DNA from 3 places in the Oceanisphaera avium genome. Region 2 is predicted to be linked to each of the others. Evidence: predicted binding sites of a transcription regulator. Region 2 holds the regulator's gene; each other region holds the start of a gene.
What was found. The regulator sigma-54, encoded in region 2, starts transcription at its own class of promoters, with help from an activator protein. The targets are predictions, from matches to a motif close to TGGCACNGTTTTNGCTT.
Positions count from the first base shown of each region.

Region 1 (9,901 bases), 1.3 Mb from region 2:
GGGGCGCCGAGCCTTCTGCTTGATACCAGTCAGCCTGCGCGCTAAACGCAAGCGGCAGTAGTAATACTAATGTGGGCAACAGGGCTTTTTTTGACACGATAGCGTCCTAGTTAGCAGCGAGCAAAAGATATATGGCTCAGCAATCAATTGTTGGCAAGGTTTATGCAAAAAGCTTGCCTACTAGTAATATTAAATAGTCAGCAAGATGACTCTTAGCGCTTCAGCCTTTGCTAGCCGCGGCTAGCGCGTTATTAATGATAAATAAAGCGTAGTGAAATAAACGGCATTTTTTTGCCGCTTAGGTTAGGAAATGCGGGCGAGCAGTAAAGTTTGCCAGTGCTAGGCCGATAGCCTTAGTCAGCTAGCCCAAGTGGGCATTTTATTTTATGGAGTCATGATGACCAGATCTCTTATTCTGCTAATGGTACTAGGGCTAAGTGCTTGTACCAATACAGAAGAGCAGCAGTTTGATGCTAATAATCATTATCTGCCCCATGATCATGCGGCTCATTATATTAATCGCAAACCCTTAGGGCCATTAGTTGCACCTGAGGTATCGCCTCGTCATAGCCAAGATGGCATTCCGATGCGCATGAGTGCGGGTACGCGCAGTGCGTATTTACCTCAAGCTGGGCCTTCTTTAGTGGGCGGGCAAACGCAATTACAGCAACATATGTCAGCATTGGCTTATCGTTTAGTATCCAGTGGTCACCAATTAAATGCGGGCTCTGGCATCGCCGTTAGTGGTTTTGTGGATCAAGAAGATTATAAAACACAAAGTGAATTTGGCCGCTTATTGTCAGAGACCATGATGTTTCAACTTAATCAATATGGCTTGCGGGTAGTGGACTTTAAAACGCTGCCTTTTATTCGCATTACTCCTGAGGGCGATCTCAGTACGAGCCGCGATTATCGCCAACTTAGCTCACGCATTGGCGCTCAATATTTAGTTCACGGCACCATTAGTGATACCTCTGGTGGTAAATTAGTGAATGCGCGCTTAATTTCCATGGGCGATAACAGCGTGATTGGGAGCGCCCAGCAGTTTATTCCACAGTATTTGGTGGCCAGTTTAGTTAAAGCCCAAGGGCCAGAGCCAAAAGTACAAGTAATTACCCCTGAATATAGGAGCCGTTATGCTAAATAAGCGTGGGCTATTAATTGCTTTATTGTTATGGCCATTAGTTGCCTGTAGCCAACAGCCAACGGGGGGCCCCAAGGCGGCTAAAAATCATTTGTATGCTGTAGGATATGCACCTATTAGCTTGCAACAGCCACAAGATCCGCAGCAAAAATTACTCCACGCCATGCGCGCCTCTAAATTAGACGCTTATCGTGAGCTAACCGAACAACTCAGTGGGGTATTAACTTCTAGCTCTAGCGTAACTAACAGCAATATTTTACAAGATGGCCCTGTCACTAACAGTAGCCGCGGTGTGGTGCGCGGTGCGCGCGTAGTGAACAGTTATCCCGATGGCGATATGTACATTACTGAGTTAGAGCTAGATTTAAAACTGTATGAAAATCTGCGCCTTGGACGATAAAGAACGAGAGATACCGGAGCCGTCATGCAGAACTTGATTCAGTATCGGTATGACGAAAAACAGCCGTCATCCTGGCGAAAGTCAGGATCTTTCAATTTAGCGTTTAACAGTAAAACTACACTTTAAAGCCGCTGCCTTTATTGATGCCTTTAGTATGACCTTTTTGATCGTAAGTCATGCTTTGGCGCTCGTGCAGACGGCTTAAAATATTAGCGAGCTGGCGCACGCCATTTAGAGATTGTTCAAGTAATTGCTCGGCGACCGCACTTTGCTCTTGGCAGGTAGTGACTAATTGACGAAGACTGTCTACTTGCGGTTGAAAATCAGTGGTTAAACGCTCGCGCTCTTCATGACTTGCCAGCTCTGCATCGGTATTTTGAATATTAATCAGCAGTGTCTGTTTGCGCTCAGCTAAGGCGGGTAAGTCTAGTGCTTGGCGTTTTACGATCAACTCAAGCTCTTGTTGAGTGATCTCTAACAAAAGCTCAAGTTGGGATTTCTGTTGAGTTAATAGCGCAGCAAGCGACATATTAGAGGCCTTCTAAATCCTGTTCAAAACGGGAGATATTGGCTGCCAGTCGATCGCTGTCTACGTGATAGCTGCCCTCGTTAATGGCTTTTTTCAGCGCTTCAAGACGAACACTATTGTCTGGCGCTGGCGCATTTGCCAAAGATTGCTGCACTTGGCTCAAGTGTTTTGCTTGGGAGGTAAGAGTAACCGAGTCTTGCTTAGCCACGCTGGTGCTGGGTGCGGCCGTGCTCGGGGTGTCTGTGCTCACGTTTTGCTTAAATTTGTTAGCAGGAAGTGGGGCATTAGTGCCAACTCCTGAAGGTAATTTGTCGATAGCCATAATATGAAAGTCCTATTTTGCTGCTGCGTACAAGGGTATCGGCGTGGACTTTAATAACTTTAGGAATAATTAGCAGCCAACTTTATAGTCGCACTTGTACTTGGCCGGCGCTAATAATGCGCGCACTGATCTCTCGGCCTGAGTTCACGTTACTGACTCTAATACTATCATTAAAAGTGCCATCTTCTTTAGCGATGCCGTCGGTTTTAATAGTTAAGCCACCGGTTTGGGCCAAAATGCTGACTCTATCGCCTTTGCACACTACACATAATTGGCTGCTTAAAATAGGTTGTCCGGCGCGCAAGTCTCGTTTGCTACGCGAGCCAATAAGCTCGCTAGGATCACTAAAAATATCACCGCGCAATAACACTTCATCTTGATAATCCACGCTTAGGTGCTGCGCCTGTAACAAAGTATTGCGTGTAATAGGGTCAGCCGCCGTGACTACCGGCTTAAGTATTTTAACTCGCACCGGCACAAAAATCTCCCAGCCGGGGTTTTCATGACACTTTAAATACACGTGGGTATTGCGCTTTACATCTCCTGAACCGCGAATATCAGCGGTTAACTGTCCTAGACATTCGGTTAAGGCAAGGCGCGTATCTATGCTAGCCGCTTGAACCAACAATTTATCTTCTGGTTGCAAGGGGACGAGATCTTTAACGTACTGCTCTGCGTAGCGGCGAATTTCATCGTGCACACTACTGCCACCTAAAGATTGTGCTTGCGCTGTGGTAGCGGTGAGCAGTAAGAGAAACAGCGCGCCAAGCCCGAGTAAAGTGCTAATACGTGAAAAAGCGGCTGTTAATATTAATAAAATTCTTTTAAGCATTCTGCCCTCTTGGCCGATATGTAAATTAAGTGGCCGATGTCACGTCTCGGTTATGCGCGAATGGCGCCAGTTTTTAGCGGGTGCTAAGCTGGTGCTGAATATATTAAGAAGCATGAAACATGCATTAAATATGCCAGGGCTAAAAATAATAGCATGGTGTGAAGGGAGATACTGCGATGGCGGGGATACTCGACTCGGTAAACCAAAGAACACAGTTAGTGGGTCAAAATAGATTAGAGTTACTACTGTTTCGGCTAAACGGCCGTCAAAGATTTGGCATTAACGTGTTCAAGGTAAAAGAAGTATTGCAGTGCCCCAAGTTATCGGCGCTCCCTCAGCGTAATGCGGTGATCAAAGGCGTGGCTAATATTCGTGGTCAAACCATTTCTATTATTGATATTAGTAAGGCCATGGGCGGGCGCCCAGTAGAACAAACTGACACCAGTTTTGTGATTATCTCTGAATATAATCGTTCAGTGCAGGGCTTTTTGGTGAGCTCTGTCGAGCGCATCGTCAATATGAATTGGGAAGACATTTTACCACCGCCTAAAGGTACGGGGCGCAGTAATTATATGACGGCCGTCACCGAAATAGACGGTGAGTTAGTAGAAATTTTAGATGTAGAGAAAATTCTTGATGAAATTTCTCCACGAGAAGTAAACGTAAAACAAGAATTAGTGGATGAAGTTTCAGACTTAAAATCAGCTACCCAAAAGCCGATTTTAGTGGCTGATGACTCTTCAGTGGCACGGCGCCAAATTCAAAAGACGCTAGAAAGCTTAGGCATTGAGTGCATAGTGGTAGAGAACGGCAAGCTTGCTTTGAATAAATTGCGCGAGCTGGCAGAAAATGGCCCCATTCTTGATCAGTTATCAATGGTGATTTCTGATGTGGAAATGCCAGAAATGGACGGCTACACGCTCACCGCAGAGATTCGCAATAGCGCAGCCCTTAAAGATTTGCATATTATTTTACATACCTCCTTAAGTGGTGTGTTTAACAAAGCACTGATTGAAAAAGTCGGCGCCAATAATTTTATCGCCAAATTCCATCCCGACGAGCTGGCAACGGCCGTGAAGGCTGCATTCTAAATTTCTGTAAGGAAACGGATGAAAAATCTGACCGACGAACAATATCAAACTTTTTGCCGTTTTTTAGAAACCAGTACCGGGATCGTATTGGGTGATAATAAACAGTATTTGGTAAAAAGCCGGCTGTCGCCTTTGCTGGCGCGCTTTAAAATTGAGTCGCTTAACGATCTCATGGTTAAGTCGATGAATATGCGCGAGCGTGAGCTTAAAACCGCCGTGATTGACGCCATGACTACCAACGAAACCCTGTGGTTTCGCGATACCTATCCGTTTACGTTACTCACAGAAAAGTTATTTCCGGAATTAGCCAAGCCTGGGAAAATTTTAAAAGTGTGGTCTGCGGCCAGCTCGTCTGGCCAAGAGCCTTATTCTATTGCAATGACCGCTCTAGAGTATCAAGCAAGAAAGCCGGGAAGCTTGCCGGGGCTGCAAATTGTGGCCACCGATATTTCGGCCAGTATGCTTGAACAGTGCAAAACCGGAATTTACGATAGTTTATCGCTAGCGCGAGGTTTGTCGCCTGAGCGCAGAAGTCACTTTTTTACGCCGCTAGCTGAGGGCAAGATGCAGCTGCAAGAAAAAGTGAGAAACATGGTGAGTTTTCGCCCGTTTAACTTACTGGATAGCTATAGCTTATTAGGCAAATTTGACATTATTTTTTGTCGAAATGTGCTTATTTATTTTTCACCGGCTAATAAGACGAAAATCCTCAATCAATTTGCCAGCTCCCTAAACCCCGGAGGCTATTTGCTATTAGGTGCTTCTGAGTCGTTAACCGGATTATCAGATAAATTTGAAATGATCCGCTGTAACCCCGGCATTATTTATCGCATTAAATAAGCCTCGTTATCTTTTAAAGCAAGATCCTGACTTTCGTCAGTATGACGGCATAACCCAACATCACCTCGTATCGTCATACCGGGCTTGCCCCGGTATCTCATACCCACGACTCAGTACTTTAAGAGATCCTGATGTTCATCAGGATGACGGCTAAACAACTATACCGTCATACCGAGCTTGCCCCGGTATGTTGTTTCAAGACGTAAACCAGATCCTGACTTTCGTCAGGATGACGGCATAACCCAACATCACCTCGTATCGTCATACCGGGCTTGCTCCGGTATCTCATACCCACGACTCAATACTTTAAGAGATCCTGATGTTCATCAGGATGACAGCTAAACAACTATACCGTCATACCGAGCTTGCCTCGGTATCTTGTTTCAAGACGTAAACCAGATCCTGACTTTTGTCAGGATGGCGGCTAAACCCATCACCACTCCCTATAGTCATGCCGGGCTTGCTCCGGTATCTCATACCCACGACTCAATACTTTAAGAGATCCTGATGTTCATTAGGATGACAGCTAAACAACTATACCGTCATACCGAGCTTGCCTCGGTATCTTGTTTCAAGACGTAAACCAGATCCTGACTTTTGTCAGGATGGCGGCTAAACCCATCACCACTCCCTATAGTCATGCCGGGCTTGCTCCGGTATCTCATACCCACGACTCAATACTTTAAGAGATCCTGATGTTCATCAGGATGACAGCTAAACAACTATACCGTCATACCGAGCTTGCCTCGGTATGTTGTTTCAAGACGTAAACCAGATCCTGACTTTCGTCAGTATGACGGCATAACCCAACATCACTCCCTATAGTCATGCCGGGCTTGCTCCGGTATCTCATACCCACGACTCAATACTTTAAGAGATCCTGATGTTCATCAGGATGACGGCTAAACAACTATACCGTCATACCGAGCTTGCCTCGGTATCTTGTTTCAAGACGTAAACTAGATCCTGACGTTCGTCAGGATGACGGCATAACCCAACATCACCTCGTATCGTCATGCCGGGCTTGCTCCGGTATCTCATACCCACGACTCAATACTTTAAGAGATCCTGATGTTCATCAGGATGACAGCTAAACAACTATACCGTCATACCGAGCTTGCCTCGGTATCTTGTTTCAAGACGTAAACCAGATCCTGACTTTTGTCAGGATGGCGGAGGCGACTCATTAACTTACCGTTATAACCTTGGCACGGCTTTTGCTTAATATAAATCAAGATAAGTAAGAGGCGATAAATAAGCGTGTAATATTCAATTTACTAGTGAATAAACGCTTAATTTGGCCAAGGTGGCAACAGACTGCCGCAGCGGCAAGCCGCTAATTAACGAGATACGAGGTGCAGGGTGGCGATTTCATTTGATAAAGCCTTTGGGATACATCAGCACGCCTTAACGGCGCGCTCTAATCGCGCCGAGGTATTAGCCAGTAACTTAGCCAATGCCGACACGCCTGGCTATAAAGCCAAAGATGTGGATTTTCAGGCGGCGCTAAGCCAAGCCCAAAACAGCCAAGGCTTTTCATTGGCGCGCACTAACCAGCAGCACTTTGCGGTAGATATTGCGCCGCCGGGTATGGTGCAGTTTAGAGTGCCTAATCAGCCTGATACTGGGGATGGCAATACGGTGGATGTACAAACCGAGCGTAATAATTACATGGAAAACGCCTTGCAATACCAAGCTTCGCTTGAGTTTTTAAATGACAAGATAAGCGGCCTGTTAAAAGCCATTAAAGGAGAATCAATGTGAGCCTATTTAAGGTATTTGATATTTCCGGCAGCGCCATGAGCGCTCAGTCGGTGCGCCTTAATACCACAGCCAGTAACTTGGCGAACGCCGACAGTGTGAGCTCAAGTATTAATGAAACCTACCGCGCGCGTAAACCGGTATTTGCCGCCGACTTAAACCAGGCGCTTTCAGATCGTCAAGAAAGTGTCGGCGTAAAGGTGATGGGCATCGTCGAAACGGATAAGCCCTTACTTAAAGAATTTCATCCCGATCATCCTATGGCAGATGCCGAGGGCTTTATTTATAAGCCAAATGTGAATGTAGTGGAAGAAATGACCGACATGCTCAGTGCCTCACGTAATTATCAAACTAACGTGCAAGTAGCAGATGCCGCTAAGCAGATGCTGCAGCAAACACTGCGTCTTGGTAAGGGGTAATAAGCCATGCAAATTAACCAAGATTATCTAGATGGCATGAAATGGCCGGGCGAACAAAGCCCTGCAGAAAAAGCTAAAGATCCCAGTCGTGCGCAATTAGGGCAAGAAGACTTTTTTGCCCTAATGACGCAACAGTTGGCCTATCAAGACCCCTTTAAACCGGCGGATAACTCCGACATGATTGCCCAAATGACCGCTTTTACCAGTGCCGATGGCATTAGTAAAATGGGTGAGCAGTTATCTGGCTTAAGTGAGGTAATGACTTCTAGCCAAGCGCTGCAGGCCTCAAGTCTAGTGGGCCAAAAAGTATTGCTACCCAGTAACATTGCTTATTGGGATCAAGCAGAGCCGGTAGACGGCGTGGCAGTAACGGGCGAGGGCGCTAATAACGTATTAGTGCGCATTGAAAATGAACAAGGTCAGTTAGTGCGCTCAATTGCGCTAGAGGGGCCACAGCGAGGCAACGTGCCTTTTACGTGGGATGGTTTACAAGAAAATGGCGAGCCTGCAGTAGCAGGGCGCTACAAAATTAAGATCAGCGGCTTAGTGAATGATAAGCGTGAAGATCTTAATGCATTGGCCTTTGGCCGGGTAGATAGCGTCACTTTGGGTAGTGCTAATAGTCCGACTTTGGTTAATTTATCTGGTTTAGGGGGTGTTCCTTTGAACCAAGTACTTGAAATTGCTGGCCGTAAAGCGGCGTAAGGAGCACAACTATGTCTTTTAATATTGCCCTAAGCGGCGTTAACGCAGCCCAAAAAGACCTCGACGTTACTGCAAATAACATCGCTAACGTTAACACCATCGGTTTTAAAGAGTCGCGCGCCGAGTTTGCTGATGTCTATGCCAACTCTATTTTTGCTAACGCCAAAACTCAAACCGGTAGTGGTGTACAAACCGCCGCCGTATCGCAGCAGTTTCACCAAGGCGCACTGCAATTTACCGATAACTCGCTCGATATGGCGATTAACGGCAGTGGCTTCTTTGTGGTGTCTAACGAAATTGGCTCACTGGATCGTACCTTTACTCGAGCTGGCGCATTTCGCTTAAATAACGAAGGCTTTGTAACTAACTCTCAAGGGCACTTTTTACAAACCTATAAAGCGAACAGCGACGGCTCCCCTGCTGGCTTAGGCATTAATAGCACACAGCCGCTGCGCATACCAGATAAAGCCGGCCAGCCGCAGCAAACTGCAGAAGCTCGCACCAGCGTTAACTTGCCGGTAAAAGCTAATGCCATGGACCGAGTCGCGACCCCTTTTGATCGCGAAGACTCCGCGACCTATACCTCGTCCACTTCGATGACGATTTATGACTCTATGGGTGATACACATACGCTCACTCAGTATTTCACTAAGATTGGTCCTAATCCGAATGTTGTTCCTGCTATCACTGGCAACCAATGGGAAATGCGGGTGGCAGTTGATGGACAAATGAAACAAGGTGGTACGCCTGCCAGTGATACCTTGGATTTAACCTTTGATAACAGCGGCGTATTAACTGCTCCATTACCTACAGAGTTTGAGACGGTTGCTTTAGGTTTTACTAATGGTTCAGACGCAGGTCAAAAGATAAACATTAAGATCCCTGATGCCACGCTTAACTCCGGTGCCTTTGAGATCACTGAGTCTCGCCAAGACGGTACTACAGTAGGGCGTTTAACTAAGGTGGATGTGGGCCCGGATGGGTTAGTACAAGCCACTTACAGTAATGGCTCTACAGAAAATTTAGGCATAGTGGCCATGGCGCGCTTTCCTAACGAGCAGGGCTTAACGCAAATTGGTGATACCCAATGGCGCCAATCTTTGTTATCGGGCGAGGCAGTTACCGGCCAGCCTAATACTGGTATTTTCGGTAAGGTAAGTGTGGCGGCGTTAGAGCAATCTAACACCGACTTAACCTCCGAGCTGGTCGATTTAATTACCGCGCAGCGTAACTTCCAAGCTAACTCGCGGGCGCTAGAAGTGAACAGTACACTGCAACAGACCATACTGCAGATCCGTTAAGGCATAGCTCGAAGCTTTAAGCTATAAGAAAACTCTAACACCGCTCTTACAAAGAGCGGTTTTTTTTATTGCCCTCATCCTGATACTGAGTTGTTGTTCGCATGACGGCTCTAGGATTTGCTCTGCTTTTGCCGTCATCCTGACGCACGTCAGGATCTCGCCTTTAGGTTTAAAGAAAAAATGCTAAGTGCAAGATACCGGAGCAGGTCCGGTATGACGGCTGCTGAATCTGCTATGTTCTTGTTGTCATCCTGACGCACGTCAGGATCTCGCCCTTAGGTTTAAAGAAAAAATGCTAAGTGCAAGATACCGGAGCAGGTCCGGTATGACGGCTGCTGAATCTGCTATGTTCTTGTTGTCATCCTGACGCACGTCAGGATCTCGCCTTTAGGTTTAAAGAAAAAATGCTAAGTGCAAGATACCGGAGCAGGTCCGGTATGACGGCTGCTGAATCTGCTACGTTCTTGTTGTCATCCTGACGCACGTCAGGATCTGGTGTTAGTGTATTAAACAATAAAGCGAGATCCCGAAGCTTCGTCATGCCGAGCTACGACCCG
Region 1 is NZ_CP021376.1:1,306,319-1,316,219, reverse strand. It holds gene CBP12_RS06020 (flagellar assembly protein T N-terminal domain-containing protein) at 1-97, opposite strand, end outside; gene CBP12_RS06015 (FlgO family outer membrane protein) at 395-1,147, shown strand; gene CBP12_RS06010 (LPP20 family lipoprotein) at 1,137-1,544, shown strand; gene flgN (flagellar export chaperone FlgN) at 1,660-2,073, opposite strand; gene flgM (flagellar biosynthesis anti-sigma factor FlgM) at 2,075-2,395, opposite strand; gene flgA (flagellar basal body P-ring formation chaperone FlgA) at 2,478-3,227, opposite strand; gene CBP12_RS05990 (chemotaxis protein CheV) at 3,404-4,318, shown strand; gene CBP12_RS05985 (CheR family methyltransferase) at 4,337-5,158, shown strand; gene flgB (flagellar basal body rod protein FlgB) at 6,521-6,922, shown strand; gene flgC (flagellar basal body rod protein FlgC) at 6,919-7,338, shown strand; gene CBP12_RS05970 (flagellar hook assembly protein FlgD) at 7,345-8,043, shown strand; gene flgE (flagellar hook protein FlgE) at 8,055-9,344, shown strand.
Region 1: flgA (flagellar basal body P-ring formation chaperone FlgA) is a predicted target of sigma-54. The motif match lies at 3,347-3,363, and genes of this name have one in related genera.

Region 2 (9,901 bases):
AGCTGTTTACCAATGACGCGAAACGCCGAAAAGCGTACATCCACTCCCGGTAACATTTCTTCACGTACGATAGTACGCAAATATTTAGGGTCGGCTTTGATTTGACGTTGTTCGTTATTAAGGCGATCAAACGTATTTTGTGCCACCTCACTCACTAGCTGATAGGGATCAGTTAAGGTAAGTGCTGAAGCAAATGGCGCCCAGGTGCCGGCGATAACCAGTAATCCCGATAGCAGTAATTTTTTCATATGTGGCTCCTAAGATTGCACTTGGCTTATTTATCACCAATAGAATAAATGAATTTACCAATCAGCTCTTCCAAAACCAGCGCCGATTGAGTGTCAGTTATAAAATCGCCATCCGCTAGCATATCGATGCCCATTTCTTCATCAACAAACCCTGGACTAAGCGCTAAATATTGTTCACCAAGCAAACCTGAAGTTTGAATAGCGGCGGTGCTGCTTTGTGAAAACTGACCGGCATTGCTGTTAACGGTAAGCGTAACTACCGGCGTTTGATCTTGGGCATCCAGTTTAATCTCACTGACTCTCCCTACGACCACGCCACCCACTTTAATAGGAGAGCGGGCTTTTAATCCGCCAATATTATCGAACTTAGCATAAAGGGTATAAGTATCACCTTGGCCTTGTACATTAATGCCTGCGACTTTAAAAGCCAGCAAGAGTAAGGCGCCGATACCGGCTAACATAAAGCAGCCTACACTGAATTCCAGTTTGCTGTATTTCATCACTATTTACCCAAACATAACGACGGTTAGGACGAAATCTAGCCCCAACACCGCCAAAGAAGAATGAACCACGGTACGCGTCGTGGCTTGACTGATCCCCGCCGCCGTAGGCTTGGCATCATAACCGTTAAACAAAGCAATCCAAGTGACGACCAAGGCAAATACTAAGCTCTTAATAAAACCTTGCATGATGTCTTGTTTAAAATCGACTGCCGCTTGCATGGCAGACCAAAAACCACCGGCATCGACCCCTAACCAGTCCACACCGACCAGCTTAGCGCCCCAAATACCCACTAAGCTAAACATCAACGCCAGCAACGGCATACTGATCATGCCTGCCCAAAAGCGCGGCGCTACCACGCGGCGCAGCGGATCCACGCCCATCATTTCTAAGCTAGAAAGCTGCTCGGTGGCTTTCATTAAGCCAAGCTCTGCGGTAAGCGCTGAGCCCGCGCGCCCTGCAAACAATAAGCCGGTGACCACCGGCCCTAATTCTCGCAATAGCGACAGTGACACTAAAGGCCCCAACATGCCCTCGGCGCCAAAATCGACCAAGACGTTATAGCCTTGCAGCGCCAATACCATGCCTATAAATAAGCCAGAAACTAAGATGATGGCTACCGATTGCACGCCCACCACTTGCAGCTGCTCTACTAATAGTGGCAAGTGTTTTTTAGGTTTAGGCTTCCCGACTAACGCTTGCAGCAACATAATACCAGCGCGCCCACCTGCAGTGAGACTGGCAACCCCTTTACGCCCTAAGCGGCCAATCGTATTAATTAACATGGTCAAGCGACTCCCTAAAAGCCGGAGCAGGATAATGAAAAGCCACGGGCCCGTCCGCTTCACCTTCTAAAAATTGCACCAGTTGAGGGTTAGTCCCTTGGCGTAATTCTTCAGGCGTACCGGCGGCGATCACCTTTTTATTGGCGATGACATAGGCATAATCGGCAATACTCATGACTTCGTCTACATCGTGGGTAACCACAATAGAAGTTAAGCCTTGGGCGCGGTTAAGCTCAGCGATAAGTTTGACTAACACCGCCATACTGATAGGGTCTTGTCCGGCAAAGGGCTCATCATACATAATCAATTCAGGGTCTTGGGCAATGGCGCGCGCAAGGGCGGCGCGTCTTGCCATACCGCCCGAAAGCTCAGCGGGCATGAGCTCGGCCGCTCCGCGTAGGCCCACCGCTTCTAGCTTCATCATCACTAGCGTGCGAATAATTTCTTCAGGAAAACCGCTGTGTTCACGCAAAGCAAAAGCTACGTTATCGAACACCGTCATTCCCGTGAATAAGGCCCCACTTTGAAATAACATGCCCATGCGCTGGCGCTCTTGATACAGGCGCGCGCGGCTCATCTTAGGAATAGATTGGCCATCAAACAGTATTTCACCGCTACTTGGTTTAATTTGGCCACCAATTAAGCGCAGCATAGTGGTCTTGCCTATGCCACTGGGGCCCATAATGGCAGTGATTTTGCCTTTAGGGATCTGCAGACTGATGCCATCGTATAAGGTTCGCTCACCGTGGCTAAAGCAGAGATCCCTTATTTCAACAAGGTTCTGGCTCAAACTGATTCCCCAACGAAAAGAAGGAATTGTATGGTTTCCCTGTGAGATCGGCAACACACAGACTAAGTTAGCATCCCCTTATGCGCCATTTAGTGACTTAACTATCCTTATTTTTGACTTTCTTCCCTAAAATTACTTTAAGATTTTGCACCCTGAAGGCTTCTTTAATGCGAAGAGGTGTGATTGACGGTCGCTAATCGACCTTGGCTTTTCTATAATGGCTGCGCCTAACACGTGGAGAACACCATGACTGCGCAATTTAATTATCAAAAAACGGCCCAGCGTGTACTGGATATTGAAAAGGCAGCCATCGATGGCCTTTATCAATATTTGGATCATGCCTTTACTGAGGCTTGCCAATTACTGTTTGACTGCCCCGGAAAAATTATTGTTACTGGCATGGGCAAATCCGGTCATATCGCCCATAAAATAGCCGCCACCTTGGCCAGTACCGGCAGTCCGGCTTTTTTTATGCATCCAGGTGAAGCTAGCCATGGGGATCTGGGCATGATTGGCAAACAAGATGTGGTGCTGGCCTTATCAAACTCAGGTGAAAGTAGTGAAATTATCTCTTTATTGCCGGTGCTTAAACGCCGTGCTATTCCGCTGATCTGCTTAACCGGCAACCCAAGCTCTACCATGGCACGCGAAGCTAATGTGCATTTATGTACTCGCGTTGAACAAGAGGCCTGTCCTTTAGGCTTAGCTCCTACAGCAAGTACTACTGCGGCATTAGTCATGGGCGATGCGCTGGCCGTCTCCTTATTAGAAGCGCGTGGCTTTACTGCCGATGATTTTGCACTGAGCCATCCTGGCGGCGCTTTAGGTAAACGCTTGTTACTTAGAGTAGGTGATATCATGCATAAAGAGCAGCATGTGCCAAGCGTGGGGCTTAATACCCTGATCATCGATGCGCTATTAGAAATTGGCCGCAGTGGCTTAGGTTTTACCGCCGTGGTCGATGAGCAACAAACCTTAGCCGGTATCTATACTGATGGCGATCTCAGGCGCACCTTAGATAAAAAAATAGATGTGCATACCACCACCATAGATAAAGTGATGAGCAGCCATTGCACCACAGTGCACGCCAACATGCTGGCCGCAGAGGCGGTGCAACTAATGGAAGAAAAGAAAATTAGCGGTCTCTTAGTGCTCGATGACGCTCGCCGCCCCATTGGCGCTTTTAATATGCACGATTTATTACTAGCAGGAGTAATTTAATGGAGCAATCCGAGCTGTATGGCCCCATAGCTAGCAATGTGTGGCACCAGTTAAGTCAAATAAAGCTATTAATCTGCGATGTAGATGGCGTGTTATCCGATGGCCTAATTTATCTAGGCAATCAAGGTGAAGAGTTTAAAACCTTTAACACTAAGGATGGTTTTGGCATTAAAGCGCTGCAAAATGCGGGCATTGTGGTGGCGGTGATCACTGGGCGTGAGTCACGTATCGTCACCGAGCGCATGGCGTCCCTTGGCGTTAGCCATGTTTTTCAAGCACAAGCCGATAAGCGTATTAGCTTTAATCAACTCTTGAGCGAGCTTAACTTAAGCCCTGCGCAAGTCGCATATATCGGCGATGATGTGGTGGACTTACCCGTAATGGCATTATGTGGCTTAGGCGTGGCGGTTAATGATGCCCACCCCTTGGTACGAAAGCGCGCCGATTATATAACTCAGCTTAAAGGCGGGCGAGGTTGTGTACGAGAAGTGTGCGATCTAATTTTAGAAGCACAAGGTGTACTCGAACAAGCCCAAGGTATGAGTATATGAGCCGACAAACATGGGCGTTTGGCGGTTTATTTTTAGTGGCGCTTATTAGCTGGCAATGGTTTAAGCCTGTGGCCACTAAGCCGGCTAGTCAACAAGACTATCAACCTGATTTTATTGCAAAAAACTTAAAAAGTGTGCAGTTTAATCAGCTAGGATTACCGTATAGAAGCTTAAACGCCGATTATGCTGAGCACTATGAGCCGCTCACCATGACCCTAATGGAAAAACCTGTTATCTTGCTTTACACCCCCAATGGTGAGCCGCAGTGGCGTCTCAGTGGCGACGAGGGCATGATTAACACCGATGACAACGCCGTATTAAATGGCAATGTCATCGGCAAGGGTTTACAAGCTCAGGCCGTGATCAAAACCCTGACCACTGAATACTTAGAACTGGATTTTATTAATAATCAGCTACGCTCAAATCGTGCGGTACAGCTGAGCAGCCCCACTTATCAGGCCCACGGCCAAGGGTTACTGGGACAGATTGATCAACAAACGGTGGAACTACTGCATGATACTCAGGCAACCTACACGACTCCTTAGCTTTGCGGCACTATTAGTGCTGAGCATGAGTACCACTCAAGCTAAAGAAGCCGATTATAAAGAGCCCGTCACCATAGATGCAGGCAGTCAATTGGTGGAGCTGGCCAACAATAAAGTGACCTTTACCGATAATGTTATCGTTAAACAAGGCACACTCGATGTGCGCGCCGCTAAATTAGTGGTAACCCGTAATGATAAAGGCTTGCAAACCATGACCGCGTACGGCTCACCTGCCACTTACTATCAAGTACTAGACAGCGGCCAGCCGGTAAACGCTCAGGCTAAACAGATTACCTATGACATTAAAACTCGCTCCATTACTTTGCTCAATAATGCACAATTAAAGCAAAACGATAACATAGTGACCGGCTATCGTATTCGCTATGACATCGACCGCGAGCAAATGGAGGCGCAAGGTCAAGGCAATCAAGGACGGGTAAAAACCGTATTTTTGCCTGAGCAATTGCAAGAGATGAATAATAAAGAGGCTAACCCTTAATCATGGCAACCCTGAAAGCTCGCGGTCTACAAAAAAGCTATAAAGGCCGCCAAGTGGTAGCAGATGTGAGCTTAACCGTTAACACCGGTCAAATTGTGGGCCTACTAGGCCCAAATGGTGCGGGTAAAACCACTTCTTTTTACATGATAGTGGGCTTAGTGCAGCGCGATGCTGGCCGCATTACCATTGACGATGAAGACATTAGCCACCAGCCTATGCATGTGCGCGCCCGCTCAGGTATTGGTTATTTACCTCAAGAGGCGTCTATTTTTCGCCGCTTAAGTGTGGCGGATAATATTATGGCGGTGCTACAAACCCGTAAAAATTTAACAGCCAATGAGCGCGAGCAAAAAATGGAACAGCTGCTCGAAGAGTTTAACATTGGCCATATTCGCCACAGCCAGGGCATGAGCTTATCGGGTGGGGAACGCCGACGAGTAGAAATTGCCCGCGCGTTAGCCGCCGATCCGCGCTTTATTTTATTGGACGAACCCTTTGCTGGGGTTGATCCCATTTCGGTGTTGGATATTAAGCAAATTATCTTGCACTTGCGTGATCGTGGCTTAGGGGTGTTGATTACTGACCATAACGTTCGAGAAACGCTTGATGTGTGTGAGCGCGCTTATATTGTTAGCCATGGCCATCGCATTGCCGCTGGCACCCCCGCAGAAATTCTCGCTAACGAACAGGTGAAAAAAGTCTATTTAGGCGAGCAATTTAGCCTGTAAGCATCCTCCTAGATGATGTTAAAACAGCCCTCCCCTGCAGTTGATAAGAAAGGACTTTTGGTTGCTATGAAAGGGTTTTTACAACTATGAAGCCAACTCTTCAATTACGTATGGGGCAACAACTCACTATGACCCCGCAGCTGCAACAAGCGATTCGTTTGTTGCAGCTGTCGAGTCTGGAGTTGCAGCAAGAAATTCAACTAGCACTGGAAAATAATCCGCTGTTAGAGCAAGAAGAAGCCGACGAGTCGGCGTTAGATGAAGAATTAGCGCCGCTCCCTAGCGCTCAAGACGAGCAAATGGCCACCGATAAAGCCATGGAGCAGCATCAACTATCTGATGAAATGCCCATGGATACCCAGTGGGACGATATTTATACCGCCTCTGCAGGTACGGCAGGCACCGGGGGAGTTCCTGAGGGATTAGAAGATACGCTTTATCAGGGTGAAACCACCGAGACTCTGCAAGATTATTTATTATGGCAAATGCAGCTTACGCCCTTTAGTGAGACCGACCAGGCCATTGCCTTAGCCATTATTGACGCGATTGATGACGCTGGGTATCTCAGCGTCGAGCTAGAAGATATCTTGGCCGCGGTCAATGGCGGTGACCAAGCCATAGAAGCCGACGAAGTGACGGCGGTTCTAAAGCGAATTCAGCATTTTGATCCACTGGGCGTAGGCGCGCGCAGCGTACAAGAGTGTTTGCGAATACAGTTACTGGCGCTTGAGCCCACGACCTTATGGCTCGACGAAGCGCTCTTGCTTATCGATGAACACATGGAGCTATTAGGTAATCGCGACTATCGTACCTTACAGCGCCTTACTCGGCTTAAAGAAGACGAGCTAAGAGATGTGTTAGCTTTAATCCAACAGCTAGAACCGCGCCCCGGTAATACCTTATTGCAGCATAACTCTGAATATGTCATTCCCGATGTATTAGTGACCAAACAACAAGGCATATGGAAAGCCGAGCTCAATTTAGAGACCTTGCCTAAGGTGCGATTAAACCAAACCTATGCCGCTATGGCACAAGGTAAGCAAGGCGCAGATGGCCAGTTTATTCGCCAACATACTCAAGATGCAAAGTGGTTTATCAAGAGTTTAGAAAGCAGAAATGAGACCTTACTCAAGGTTGCTAATTGTATTGTTGAACAACAACAGGCATTCTTTGAGTATGGTGCTGAGGCAATGAAGCCCATGGTACTCAACCAAGTCGCCGAAGTAGTAGAGATGCATGAGTCGACTATTTCTCGCGTTACTACTCAGAAATTTTTGCACTCTCCTAAAGGAGTGTTTGAGTTAAAGTATTTTTTCTCAAGCCACGTAGGCACCGAAAGTGGCGGTGAGTGTTCTTCCACTGCGATTCGCGCCTTTATTAAGAAACTCGTCGCGGCAGAGAACCCAGTAAAGCCATTGAGTGACAGTAAAATCGCTCAACTATTGGCCGAACAGGGGATACAAGTGGCCAGACGGACCATAGCCAAGTATCGTGAGTCACTGGCCATACCCCCTTCCAATCAGCGTAAACGCCTGCTGTAGGGCGAACCTAGAAGGAAGATCTTATGCAAATAAACTTGACCGGACATCATGTTGAAATCACTGAGTCATTACGTGATTATGTAAATAATAAATTCGCTAAACTCGAGCGCCATTTTGATAACATCACCATAGTGCATGTGGTGTTAACGCTAGAGAAGCTACAGCAAATTGCCGAAGCTAAAATTCATCTCAGCGGTGGTGAAATTTTTGCCACTTGTCAACAAGAAGACATGTACGCTGCCATCGACGGTTTGTTCGACAAACTCGATCGCCAAGTTATTAAACATAAAGAGAAGCTCAAGCAAAAATAACCATGGAAGTCGCCGATATTCTAAGCAGGGACTGCACGCGAAGTGCCGTCCCTTGCTCGAGCAAAAAAAGGGCGCTGGAAATTATCAGCGAGCTCGCCGCAGAACACCTCAACGTTAGCAGTCAACAATTGTTTGACTGCCTTTTAGCACGGGAAAAAATGGGCAGTACCGGTATTGGCAACGGCATTGCTATTCCTCATGGTCGTATTGGTGATGAAAACCAAGCCACCGCTGTGCTACTCACTTTTGCTGAGCCGGTGGAATTTGATGCCATCGATAATCAGCCCGTTAGTTTAGTGTTTGCCTTGCTCGTGCCTGAGCAAGAGTGTAAACAACACCTTAAAACCTTGTCATTGATTGCAGAAAAGCTCAGTGATAAGCAGATCTGTAAGCAGCTGCGCCAAGCTAAAAGCGACGACGAGCTCTATCAGATCATGATCTCTTCCTAAGGAGCCGATATGCAGCTGGTCATCGTCAGTGGTCGTTCTGGATCGGGTAAAACCGTGGCGTTACGGGTACTTGAGGATTTAGGCTATTACTGTGTCGATAATTTGCCAGTAGAGCTGCTCCCCCAGTTAGTTAAAATGCGCTTAAATAAGCCTGGCGAAGTGGCGGTGAGTATCGATGTGCGCAACCTCCCCGATAGCAGCGAAAAATTAGAAGCTTGTTTAAACGATGTCCGCGCGCTTGAGAGCGTGAATTTATCCAGTATCTTTATTGATGCCGATAATGCAGCGCTGATCCGCCGCTTTGGTGATACTCGCCGTCTCCACCCGCTGTCTCGCTTGAGCTTAACGCTCGATGAGGCCATTCGTGAAGAAACGCACTTATTGGCCCCCTTATCTTCTGAGGCTGACTTGCGTATTGATACCTCAGAGTTAAGTATTCATGACTTAAGCGAAATTATTCGCGCGCGCATTCTAGGTAAGAAAGAGCGCGAGCTAAATTGGGTATTTGAGTCTTTTGGCTATAAATTTGGTATCTCTCAAGATGCCGACTTCGTCTTTGATGCCCGCTTCTTGCCTAATCCCCACTGGATTGATGAACTTAGGCCTTTCAACGGCCGGGATGAACCGGTAGCTACCTATTTAAATAGCCAGCTGGAAGTGACTAAGTACCTTTGGCAAATCGAAAACTTACTGGTCACCTGGATGCCCCACTTAGAGCGAAACAATCGCAGTTATGTCACAGTGGCGATTGGGTGTACCGGTGGTAAACATCGCTCTGTCTACTTAGTTGAGCAATTAGCTAAGTCGTTTAAAGAAATGGACAAAAGCGTACAACTGCGCCACCGCTCACTAGAAAAACAACATGCAAAAAGTTGAACGCGACTTACAAATCGTTAATAAGCTAGGCCTTCATGCCCGCGCCGCCGTGCAACTGGTGCAAGTGACCGAGCAGTTTGCTGCCACAGTTACCGTGTGTAGCCAAGGTAAGCAAGCGCCGGCGAACAGCGTCATGGGGTTATTAATGCTAGAAACTGCCCAGGGTCATGCCATACGGGTAGTGGCCGAAGGTAAAGACGCCGCCGCCGCCATGGACGCGGTAGCCGACTTAGTCGCCGCGCGCTTTAACGAGGCAGAATAAGACCAAGTCGTACGCTGTACGTGATACGAAAAGACGCCAACCCCCCTTACAAAAATACCGTCTTTATAGACGGTATTTTGGGTTTATTACGTATAACGTAAGGCGTTACTGACCGGCAATCTTCATTTGATCAATCAGTACCGAACCCGTGTGCAAACTAGAGCGCAACTCGGTATCTGTGCCTACCGCTTGAATACCTTGATACATCTGTTTGAGATTACCGGCAATGGTGATCTCTTCTACCGGATAAGCAATTTCGCCGTTTTCTACCCAAAAGCCTGCCGCACCGCGGGAATAATCGCCGGTCACAATATTGACCCCTTGGCCCATCATTTCCGTAACTAATAAGCCGGTGCCCATTTCTTTAAGCAGCTGCTCAAAGCTTTGGCCCGTATTAGCAATTTCCCAGTTATGAATACCACCGGCGTGCCCCGTAAGGGCAAGGTTTAACTTGCGCGCCGAATAACTGGTGAGTAAATAGGTTTGCAGCTTACCTTGCTCAATAATTTTACGCTCAACGGTGCGCACGCCTTCATTATCAAACGGGGAGCTGGCCAAGCCTTTATCTAGATGGGGGCGCTCTTTAATCTCAAA
Region 2 is NZ_CP021376.1:2,630,082-2,639,982, reverse strand. It holds gene mlaC (phospholipid-binding protein MlaC) at 1-248, opposite strand, end outside; gene mlaD (outer membrane lipid asymmetry maintenance protein MlaD) at 275-748, opposite strand; gene mlaE (lipid asymmetry maintenance ABC transporter permease subunit MlaE) at 755-1,534, opposite strand; gene mlaF (phospholipid ABC transporter ATP-binding protein MlaF) at 1,524-2,324, opposite strand; gene CBP12_RS12160 (KpsF/GutQ family sugar-phosphate isomerase) at 2,571-3,545, shown strand; gene kdsC (3-deoxy-manno-octulosonate-8-phosphatase KdsC) at 3,545-4,096, shown strand; gene lptC (LPS export ABC transporter periplasmic protein LptC) at 4,093-4,641, shown strand; gene lptA (lipopolysaccharide transport periplasmic protein LptA) at 4,610-5,140, shown strand; gene lptB (LPS export ABC transporter ATP-binding protein) at 5,143-5,868, shown strand; gene CBP12_RS12135 (RNA polymerase factor sigma-54) at 5,955-7,409, shown strand; gene hpf (ribosome hibernation promoting factor) at 7,433-7,720, shown strand; gene ptsN (PTS IIA-like nitrogen regulatory protein PtsN) at 7,723-8,169, shown strand; gene rapZ (RNase adapter RapZ) at 8,179-9,045, shown strand; gene CBP12_RS12115 (HPr family phosphocarrier protein) at 9,032-9,307, shown strand; gene pmbA (metalloprotease PmbA) at 9,413-9,901, opposite strand, start outside.

Region 3 (9,901 bases), 1.4 Mb from region 2:
ATCAACAAAATCAACTTGAGCTCCACAATATAAGCCGCAGTTTGCCGAGGCAACAAAAGTAATAGGGCTAGTCCATAACCAATCACCGGGGCCTAGCCCTAATGCTAAACAGGCGATGTGCAGGGCAGAGGTGGCGCTGTTGACGGCTACCGCATGATCTGAGCCTACATAATCTGCGACGGTTTTCTCAAACAGCGGCACTTTGGGCCCTTGAGTTAAAAAATCAGACTTAAGTATCTCTATCACGGCATCAATATCTGCTTGATTAATATCTTGGCGGCCATAGGGGATCACAGTTAAAACTTCCCAATATGATGATTGTTATTAGTAATCCACTCTCGTAGTTCGCTTACCTTCATCCACTGATCATTAGTATCGCTAGCATAGACGAAGCCTTCAGGCACTTTTATGCCGTCTTTAATACGCTTAAGACAAGTTGCCCAGCCATTAATGCAGGGTAGGATCTTGTAATGCTCCGAATATTCGTAGGTAGTATAAGCATCTTCTTGGCTTACCATTTGTTCGTGTAGCTTTTCGCCAGGGCGAATGCCAACTACCTCTAGCTTAGCCTCGGGGGCGATGGCGGCGGCGAGATCCGTCATCTTCATGGAGGGAATTTTTTTAACGTAAATTTCACCGCCTACCATGTCATTAAAGGCATGTCATACCAACTCCACACCTTGCTCGAGTGAGATCATAAAGCGAGTCATGCGCGCGTCGGTAATGGGTAAGGTACCTGAATCTTTCATTGACATAAAAAATGGAATCACCGAGCCACGTGAACCCATTACATTGCCATAGCGCACTACAGAGAACTACAGAGAACTTAGATCCGTGCTCGCCTGAGTAGGAGTTAGCGGCCACAAACATTTTGTCTGATGCTAGCTTGGTGGCACCGTAGAGGTTGATTGGGCTGCTAGCTTTGTCGGTAGACAGCGCCACCACACCTTTAACGCCTTTATCTATGCAGGCATCAATCAAGTTCATGGCACCGTTAATGTTGGTTTTGATGCATTCAAACGGATTGTATTCAGCAGTAGGTACTATTTTGGTTGCCGCAGCGTGTACCACATAATCCACGCCATCTAGCGCTCGGTAGAGTCGGTCTTTATCGCGTACATCACCAATAAAAAAGCGGATGCGATCGTCACCCTGAAATTTTTTGGCCATCTCCCATTGCTTCATTTCATCCCGTGAAAAAATGATCACTTTTTTAGGATTAAATTTTGCCAAAGTCATGGGCACAAAGGTGTTACCGAACGAACCAGTACCTCCGGTAATGAGAATGGTTTTGTTGGTGAGCATGTAGTGTCTCTGCGAAGAGAAATAATTAACTATAGTTTAAGCAAGAAGCGTACCTTAAAGAACTAGTTCGCCTAAAAGCCTCATTTTCTAGAACACTTATTTAGTTTCTGGTAATTCAGGCTAGCCTTATTATTTGTGCCAACCTTTCTCTCTCAAATTGTCGTTAGGCTCACGTTTTGTGTCATTAAATGAGTCTTTTGAGTCTGAGCTTTTGATCTAAGTCATATTTACTGCTGAGATGACGCTGTAGGGCTCGAGTTTTTTTGACGCTTGTGTCAGAATTACGGCATCTCATACTATGCAAAGTTGCACTGTGTTAAGTCGTGTTTAGTTGTTGGTTAAAATAAAGCTGCGATTTAATATCAATTGTGAAAATGCGTCAAATAATAACTGAATTGTAAGGATATAGTTCCTATGAGCTTTAATGGCTGCGTTTTGATCATGGATCACAATCAGGAGCGACGCTTAAGGCTGGAGTCCATCTTGTCGTTTATGCAGGTGGAGTGGCGCAGTGGCAGCCGAGCGGAAGATAAAAACTGGTTACAAAGCCAGCCGCAAAGCATGACGGTATTAGTCGGTGAGACCGATGTGCCTTTAAGTGAGTTATTAGACGCTTTTCCTCATCATGCTTTTATTAGCTTGGTAGACACGGTTTGTAGCCAAGACAACTTGCTCGGCACCTTAGCTTCACTAACTTATGATGAGCTCACCTCTTTACTGCTACAAGCGAGAAATTGGCAGCCGGTACTCATTTCCAGTGATCAAGATTGCCGCTTACACGACTTGCTAATTGGTGAGAGTGAGGCCATGACCGAGGTAAAAAACCTGATCCGTCAAGTGGCCAATAAGCCGGCCAACGTCTTGTTATTAGGGGAGTCGGGTACCGGTAAAGAGGTGATTGCACGCGCCATCCATTTATTGTCTTTGCAATCATCGGGCCCTTTTGTACCCATTAACTGCGGCGCTATTCCGGCGGAGCTGTTAGAAAGCGAATTATTTGGTCATGAGAAGGGCGCGTTTACCGGTGCGGTAACGGCGCGTAAAGGGCGCTTTGAGTTAGCTGAGGGCGGCACGCTGTTTTTAGATGAAATTGGCGATATGCCACTGCCGATGCAAGTAAAGTTATTGCGTGTATTACAAGAGCGTACTTTTGAACGTGTCGGCGGCACTCGTTCTATTACTGCTAAGGTGCGCGTGATTGCCGCCACCCATCGCGATTTAGAGCAAATGATTTATGAGCAGCGCTTTCGTGAAGACTTATATTATCGCTTAAACGTGTTCCCGATTGAGGCACCGGCGTTAAGCCAGCGCCAAGAAGACATTCCGCTATTGCTTAATGAGCTAATTAGTCGCCACCGTATTACTCATAATGCTGAAATCTCGTTTTCACCGGCGGCCATAGATTCACTAAAGCAATGGCACTGGCCAGGAAATGTGCGCGAGTTATCTAATTTGGTAGAGCGGATGTTTATTTTATGTCCTAACCAAATGGTGGAGCTTGCCGACTTACCGGCTAAATATCGCGCTGCTAGTGAAGGCTCGTTAATGATCCGCTCCTTTGATGAGCTGGATGAACGTGATGCGCTATCAGCCATGTTTCAATCTGAGCCAGAGGGTGTGGCAGAAAACGAAGCAGATTTTTTTAATTTTCAGGGCTTAGATGATGACGAAGAAGAGGCGAGTTTTATGGCGCCGACTCTCTCTGCTGATGGCGTAAATTTAAAAGATATGTTAGCTAATATAGAAATGGACATGATCAGCCAATCTTTAGAAGTGAATGATGGCGTGGTGGCCCGCGCCGCCGAGCATCTTGGCATGCGCCGCACTACCTTAGTAGAGAAGATGAAAAAATACGGCATTACCAAATGATAGCCGTAAGCTTGAAGCTGTCAGCCGGCAGTTATAGATAAGCTGAACCAAGTACTAGAGAGCGGGAATTAGGCACTTGGGATTAGGGATTAGTTTAAAGCCGCGCCGAACGACCAGTGTTTGTGTGCAACGAGTCCCCAGTCCCTGATCACCATTCACACTTAGTGGCATGCTTATTGAATGATCTAGCTATCACTTGTGTTATGTAGCTGAAACTATGCCTGTGGATCTGGTGCCAGATACCGCCATTATGACTTCGTTAGTTAACGCCATGCCCAGCGGCGTGGTGTGGTTAGACGGGCGCGGTAAGGTCATGCTGGTTAATCCTGCAGCACAAACTATGTTAGGGGACCCCCTGCTTTACCAACCTTGGTCTAGCGTTATTGCTCGTGCCTTTGCGCCCCAACCTGATGATGGCCTGCAAGTCTCTTTAAAAAACGGACGGCGCATTCAGCTGGCAATTGCTCATGTAGAAGGCCAGCCCGGCCAGCTTATTCAGTTAACAGACTTAACGCCCACCCGCGCTTGGGTGGAGCAGCAAAGCCATGCCCAGCGCTTAGCCGCCCTTGGCCAAATGGCCGCCACCCTTGCCCATCAAATTCGTACCCCACTTTCTGCGGCTATGCTCTATGGCGCTAATTTAGCGGCGCCGCAGTTATCTGAGCAACAGCGTAACCAATTTCAACAGCGCTTAGTGGCGAGGCTAAATGATATTGAGCGCCAAATTAGTGACATTTTATTATTTGCCCGCCCTGAACAAGCGCCGTTAGCCGATACCGTCAGTATTAGTGAATTATTAAGCCAATGCGTGGAGGCGGCGGGGCATGTATTAGCGCTAAAAATATCGCTAAAAGACCATGTGCTTAGTGAAGGCTTAGCTAATAGCCAAGTGCTCGGTAATTTGCATGCCTTAAAAGGCATAGTGCTTAATTTATTAGAAAACGCCGTGGAGGCAGGAGCTAGCCAAGTGCAGCTGCAATTATTAACTGCACCTAATAATGAGCTAGAAATTCGCCTGCAAGATAATGGTAAAGGTATGGCGGCTGAGCTGATTAAGCGTATTTTTACGCCATTTTTTACTACCCGCACTCAGGGTACCGGCCTTGGCTTAGCTGCGGTGGCGGCAGTCATGCATGCCCACCAAGGGCGAGTATCGGTGCAATCAACGCTAGGTAAAGGGACTTGCTTTAGTTTGTGGCTACCTAAAAAGGTTAAAAGTTAAAGTATTTGCCACGAAATACACGGAAAATTTAAGCTGAGACAATAGCGAAAAATACGGAGAGTAAGACCTTACAAAAAATAGTTGCTCGTCTTTTTTATTTTGCTCTTCGTCCGTGTTGTTCCGTGTATTGCGTGGCAAAGAGGTTTTAGGTTTGGTTTGTTGTATAGATGCTACCGGTTGTGTGGTCCGCTTCACCCTTTACCCAGATTAAGGAGCCGTGTTTCATGACTCAAGAAGTGCAGCCAGAAGTGGTTGATATCTTATTAGTAGAAGACGATACCGGCTTGCAAGAAGCGCTGCAAGACACCTTATTGTTGGCAGGGTTTTCTTGCACCGGCCTAGATAGTGCCGAGCAGGCTATTGTGTGGCTGCAACAGCACAGCACCAAGCTGGTGATCACCGATGTGCAAATGGCGGGAATGGATGGCCTTGGCTTATTGGACTGGATAAATCGGCGTATTCCAGGCTTACCGGTATTAGTGATGACGGCGTATGCCCAAGTATCGGGTGCAGTCACTGCTATTCGCGCCGGGGCTGTGGATTATTTAGCTAAGCCTTTTACGCCAGATACCTTATTAAATTTAGTGTCGCGTTATGTGGTGGAAGCCAGCCCCAATGATGGTCAACCCATAGTGGGCGATGCCAGCAGTGTTCAGTTATTACAATTAGCCAAGCGAGTGGCGGAGTCGGGTGCTAGCGTCATGATCACCGGCCCCAGTGGCACCGGTAAAGAAGTGCTAGCGCGCTATATTCATCAACAATCGGAGCGCGCGAATGCCGCTTTTATTGCCATAAATTGTGCGGCTATTCCCGACAATATGTTAGAAGCAACCTTGTTTGGTTATGAAAAAGGTGCCTTTACCGGTGCGGTGCAAGCGAACCCTGGTAAATTTGAGCAGGCGAATGGGGGCACGTTGTTGCTTGATGAAATTACCGAGATGGACTTAAACCTACAGGCAAAATTACTGCGGGTGTTACAAGAGCGAGAAGTAGAGCGCTTAGGCGGGCGAAAAACCATTAGCTTAGATGTGCGCGTGTTAGCCACCAGTAACCGTGATTTGCGCCAAGCGGTGCGCGAGGGGCGCTTTAGAGAAGACTTATTTTATCGATTAAATGTGTTTCCGCTGCATTGGCCAGCCTTGGCCAAGCGCCCCGGAGACATAGTGCCCTTGGCACAGTATTTAGTGCAGCGCTATGCCCAAGAGCTTGGGCGCAAGCAAGTTACCTTAACCGAGGGCGCCAAGGCACGATTACAAGCGTGGCAGTGGCCAGGTAATGTGCGTGAATTAGGTAACGTTATTCAGCGGGCATTAATTTTAGCGCAAGGAGAGCAAATAGATGCAGCAGATATTTTACTGGATGAATTATTAGCGCCACTGCAATCGCTGCCTGTAACTGAGCCCTCAACTGCTATAAATCAGCCCACAGCTACTCAGCCTTTTGCAGCCAGTGCGCCGGAGAAAAGTGACAATTACACTGCAAAAGCACAGGACTTAAGCCAAGAGTTGGCCAGCCAAGAGCAACAAATTATTTGGCAGGCATTGCAAGCTCATGACGGTAATCGCCAACAAGTAGCCGCGCAATTAGGTATTAGCCCGCGCACCTTGCGCTATAAACTGGCGCGGATGCGTGAAGTAGGTTTTGAGATTTAGTTAACAGAACTCGCCTTGCACTTTGTAATGCGCGCATCTTATGCCGTACAGTGGTTGCCATCTAGTCTGCCAACGGCGCTTAGGCTTTAGCTAAACGCCGGCTCTTTTCTAATAACCGCCACGTTTATGCCATGCTGGCCTATGTTTTGCATGGTGCTTAGTATTAGCTGCGTGCTTGGAGTGAAAGAAATAGCCCCTCCTAAGTATTCACAGCCTCTCTAATTATCTTTATGTAAGCAGGAGCCTACGCCCATGGATATTCAAGCTGCATCTTTATTGTCAGAAATGCAGGCCATGCAAAGTGAGCTGCGCCCATTGGTGCCAGCGAATAATGTGGCGCCCCAGCAAGATTTTGCCGCCTTACTCAGCCAAGCAGTAGGCAATGTTAACGGTTTACAGCACAGCACCGATGATTTGCGTACCCGTTTTGAAACTGGTGATGAGTCAGTTAGCCTTGAAAGTGTCATGATAGCGGCACAAAAATCCAGTATTGCCTTTGATGCCACAGTACAGGTGCGCAACAAAGTAGTGGAAGCTTATAAAACTATTATGAATATGCCGGTATAAGGAAGTGATGGGTGGCTGATAATCCAATGGCGGATACCGACAAAAATGCACTAACCACCAGCGATGAAAACTCGTTGGAGGCAGAAGAGCAAAAAAGCACGCCGTTTGCGCTATTGGGCAATACCGATATTTTGCGACAGGTGATTATTGTGTTGGCGCTGGCAATTTGCTTAGCGCTGGCGGTATTTCTGTTGCTGTGGGGCAAAGAGCCCGAAATGCGCCCCTTGGGCATGTACAATAATCAAGAGCTGATTGAAACTCTGGATTATTTAGATAGCCAAAAAGTAGAATATAAAATTGAAGGCAATACCGTTCTGGTGCGTGCCGATAAATTCTCTGATATTCAATTAAATCTGCGCCGCTCTGGTTTGCAGCAAGCCCCGCCTGAGGGTGACTCCATTTTATTATCCGATCCCGGCTTTGGTATTAGTCAGCGCTTAGAGCGTGAGCGACTTAACTTAAGCCGTGAGCGCCAATTAGCACGCGTGATTGAGCAATTTAATAGTGTTAGTAAAGCGCAAGTGCTATTAGCCATTCCTAGAGAAAACGTCTTTGTGCGCGATAAGCGCCAACCCAGTGCCACTGTGGTGCTAAACCTGCGCCGTAACAGTACGCTGCGCCAAGAAGAAGTGGACTCTATTGTAGATACGGTGGCTTCGGCGGTGCCAGAAATGACACCCGATAAAGTTACCGTGACGGATCAAAATGGTCGGCTGTTAAATTCCGGCTCACAAGATCCGTTATCGGCGCGTAACCGTCGAGAATTTGAACTACAACAAAAACAAGAACGTGAATATCGTCAAAAAATCGACGCTATCTTGAGTCCGGTACTAGGGCTTGGTAATTATACCGCCGAAGTGGATGTGCGCTTAGACTTTACTCGCACCGAGCAAACCGTTAAATCTTTTAACCCGGATCTGCCGGCGGTGCGCTCCGAAATGGTCATGGAAGACACCAGCTCTGGCCTAGGCGCGCTGGGTATTCCTGGGGCGCTGACCAATCAACCGCCCGGTGAGTCTGATATTCCAGAAGATGCCAGTGAGCTTAGTGCTCAGCAACAAAGGCGCAACGATCGCTCACGAAAAGAGGCGACCCGTAACTTTGAGCTCGACACCACCATTAGTCATAGCCAAAACGCCACCGGCGATGTGCGCCGCTTAACGGTGTCGGTAGCTGTGGATCATAAAGAAGTCGTGAGTGAAGATGGCACTGTGACGCGGGTGCCCCTTAATGAAGAAGAGCTCACCCGTATTGATCGCTTATTACGCGGTGGCCTTGGCTTTGATGTAAGCCGCGGCGATGCCATTGAAGTGGTAGCCGTGCCTTTTAATCGTCCAGTAATGGATGAAGTCACTGGCATGCCGTTTTATCAGCAAGCGTGGTTTTTACACATGATGCGCATTATAGGTGCGGTGATTGTGTTGGTGGTGTTGCTGCTTACTTTAGTACGACCCATGGTGCGCCGTTTACTGGGCCAAGAAGAGTTACCGCCTGAGTTTGATTTAGATGGCCAAAATGCCTTATTAGGCAGTGATGACTTAACGCTATTGGCACAACAAGCCGAGCAAGATGAGGGCATGTTTGGTATTCGCGAAGGGCGCTTACAATTGCCTGATCTAAATAAAGATGAAGATGTGCTAAGTGCTATTCGCGCCTTGGTCGCTAACGAGCCAGACTTAGCCGCGCAAGTTATTCGAGATTGGGTGAAAGCCGATGAGTAGTGAAGAACAACTAACGGTCACAGAAGACCAACGTAAAGTGCTGGATAAAATGACCGGCACCGAAAAAGCGGCTTTATTAATGCTTAGCCTGCGCGAAGAAGATGCAGCGCAAATTTTTCGCCACCTCGACCCAAAACAAGTCCAACGCCTAGGCATGAAGATGGCGGCAGTTGGTGATTTTGGCCCCGATCGGGTGGGGGCGGTGCACCGCTTATTTATTGAAGATATTCAGCGCTTTACCAAAATTGGCGTAGGCAGCCAAGACTTTGTGCGTAATGCCTTAGTGGCGGCCTTAGGTGAAGATAAAGCGGGGCGCTTAGTCGATCAAATTAGTGCCGGCGCCGGCTCTCGTGGTCTTGATTCATTAAAGTGGATGGATGCTCGCCAAGTGGCAGGTATTATTTTAAATGAACACCCACAAATTCAAACTATTGTTTTATCTTATTTAGATCCTGAGCAATCTGCAGAAATCTTGCAACAATTTGCGGAGCCAGTACGCTTAGACTTAGTGATGCGAATTGCCGAGCTTGAAGAAGTCCAACCTGCGGCACTGCAAGAGCTAAACGATATTATGGAGAAACAGTTTGCCGGCCAAAGTGGGGCAAAAGCGGCGAAAATGGGCGGCTTAAAAGCGGCGGCTAATATTATGAACTACTTGGATACCGCCATTGAAGGCACCCTAATGGATGCCATTCGTGATGAAGACGAAGAAATGAGCATGAAGATCCAAGACTTAATGTTTGTTTTTGAAAATCTGATTGATGTGGATGACAGAGGCATACAAATGTTGTTGCGTGAAGTAACCGGTGACTTGCTACAAAGAGCCTTAAAAGGCGCCGATGATCAGCTTAAAGATAAGTTCTTAAACAATATGTCTAAGCGAGCTGCTGAGTTACTACAAGATGACTTAGAAGCCATGGGGCCGGTGCGAGTGAGTGATGTTGAATTGGCACAAAAAGAAATTTTGGCCGTGGCCCGTCGCTTAGCAGAAAGTGGTGACTTAATGCTGGCTAAAGGTGGTGGAGATGACTTTATATGAGTCGCCATCCCTATGGCGCTAAGCCGGGGCGTATTCCGGCTGGGCTTAACCCCGACATTGAATTAGATAATTGGGCTTGGCCTGACTTAAGTGATGCTAACGCCGCCCCCGTGGCTGACGCCGAACAAGCACTAAACATTAAGCGCCAAGCCGCACTAGTAGAAGAAGTGCCAGACTATTCGGAAGAACCTGAGCCACTCACCGCTGAAGCGCTAGAAGAAATTCGCCAAGCCGCCTATGAAGAAGGCTTTGCCCAAGGTAAACAAGAGGGGATAGCGGCGGGCCAAGAAGAAGGACGCTTAACGGGTTTACAACAAGGCCACGAGGCGGGGTTAAGCCAAGGCAAAGAAGAAGGCTTAGAAGAGGGGCGAGCGCAGATTGCCGAGCAAGTAGCGCAGTGGCAACAATTAATCTCTCAACTGCAAGCGCCATTAGCGCAAGTCGATAAAGTCGTTGAGCAAAGCTTAGTCACCTTGGCCATTGAGCTGGCTCGTAATTTATTAAAACAAGAAGCGACCACCTCGCC
Region 3 is NZ_CP021376.1:1,278,502-1,288,402, reverse strand. It holds partial or broken gene pseC (UDP-4-amino-4,6-dideoxy-N-acetyl-beta-L-altrosamine transaminase) at 1-294, opposite strand, end outside; gene CBP12_RS13930 (polysaccharide biosynthesis protein) at 297-647, opposite strand; gene CBP12_RS13925 (SDR family NAD(P)-dependent oxidoreductase) at 652-1,305, opposite strand; gene CBP12_RS05875 (sigma-54 dependent transcriptional regulator) at 1,720-3,174, shown strand; gene CBP12_RS05870 (sensor histidine kinase) at 3,392-4,396, shown strand; gene CBP12_RS05865 (sigma-54-dependent transcriptional regulator) at 4,621-6,048, shown strand; gene fliE (flagellar hook-basal body complex protein FliE) at 6,301-6,615, shown strand; gene fliF (flagellar basal-body MS-ring/collar protein FliF) at 6,642-8,336, shown strand; gene fliG (flagellar motor switch protein FliG) at 8,329-9,375, shown strand; gene fliH (flagellar assembly protein FliH) at 9,372-9,901, shown strand, end outside.
Region 3: fliE (flagellar hook-basal body complex protein FliE) is a predicted target of sigma-54. The motif match lies at 6,184-6,200, and genes of this name have one in related genera.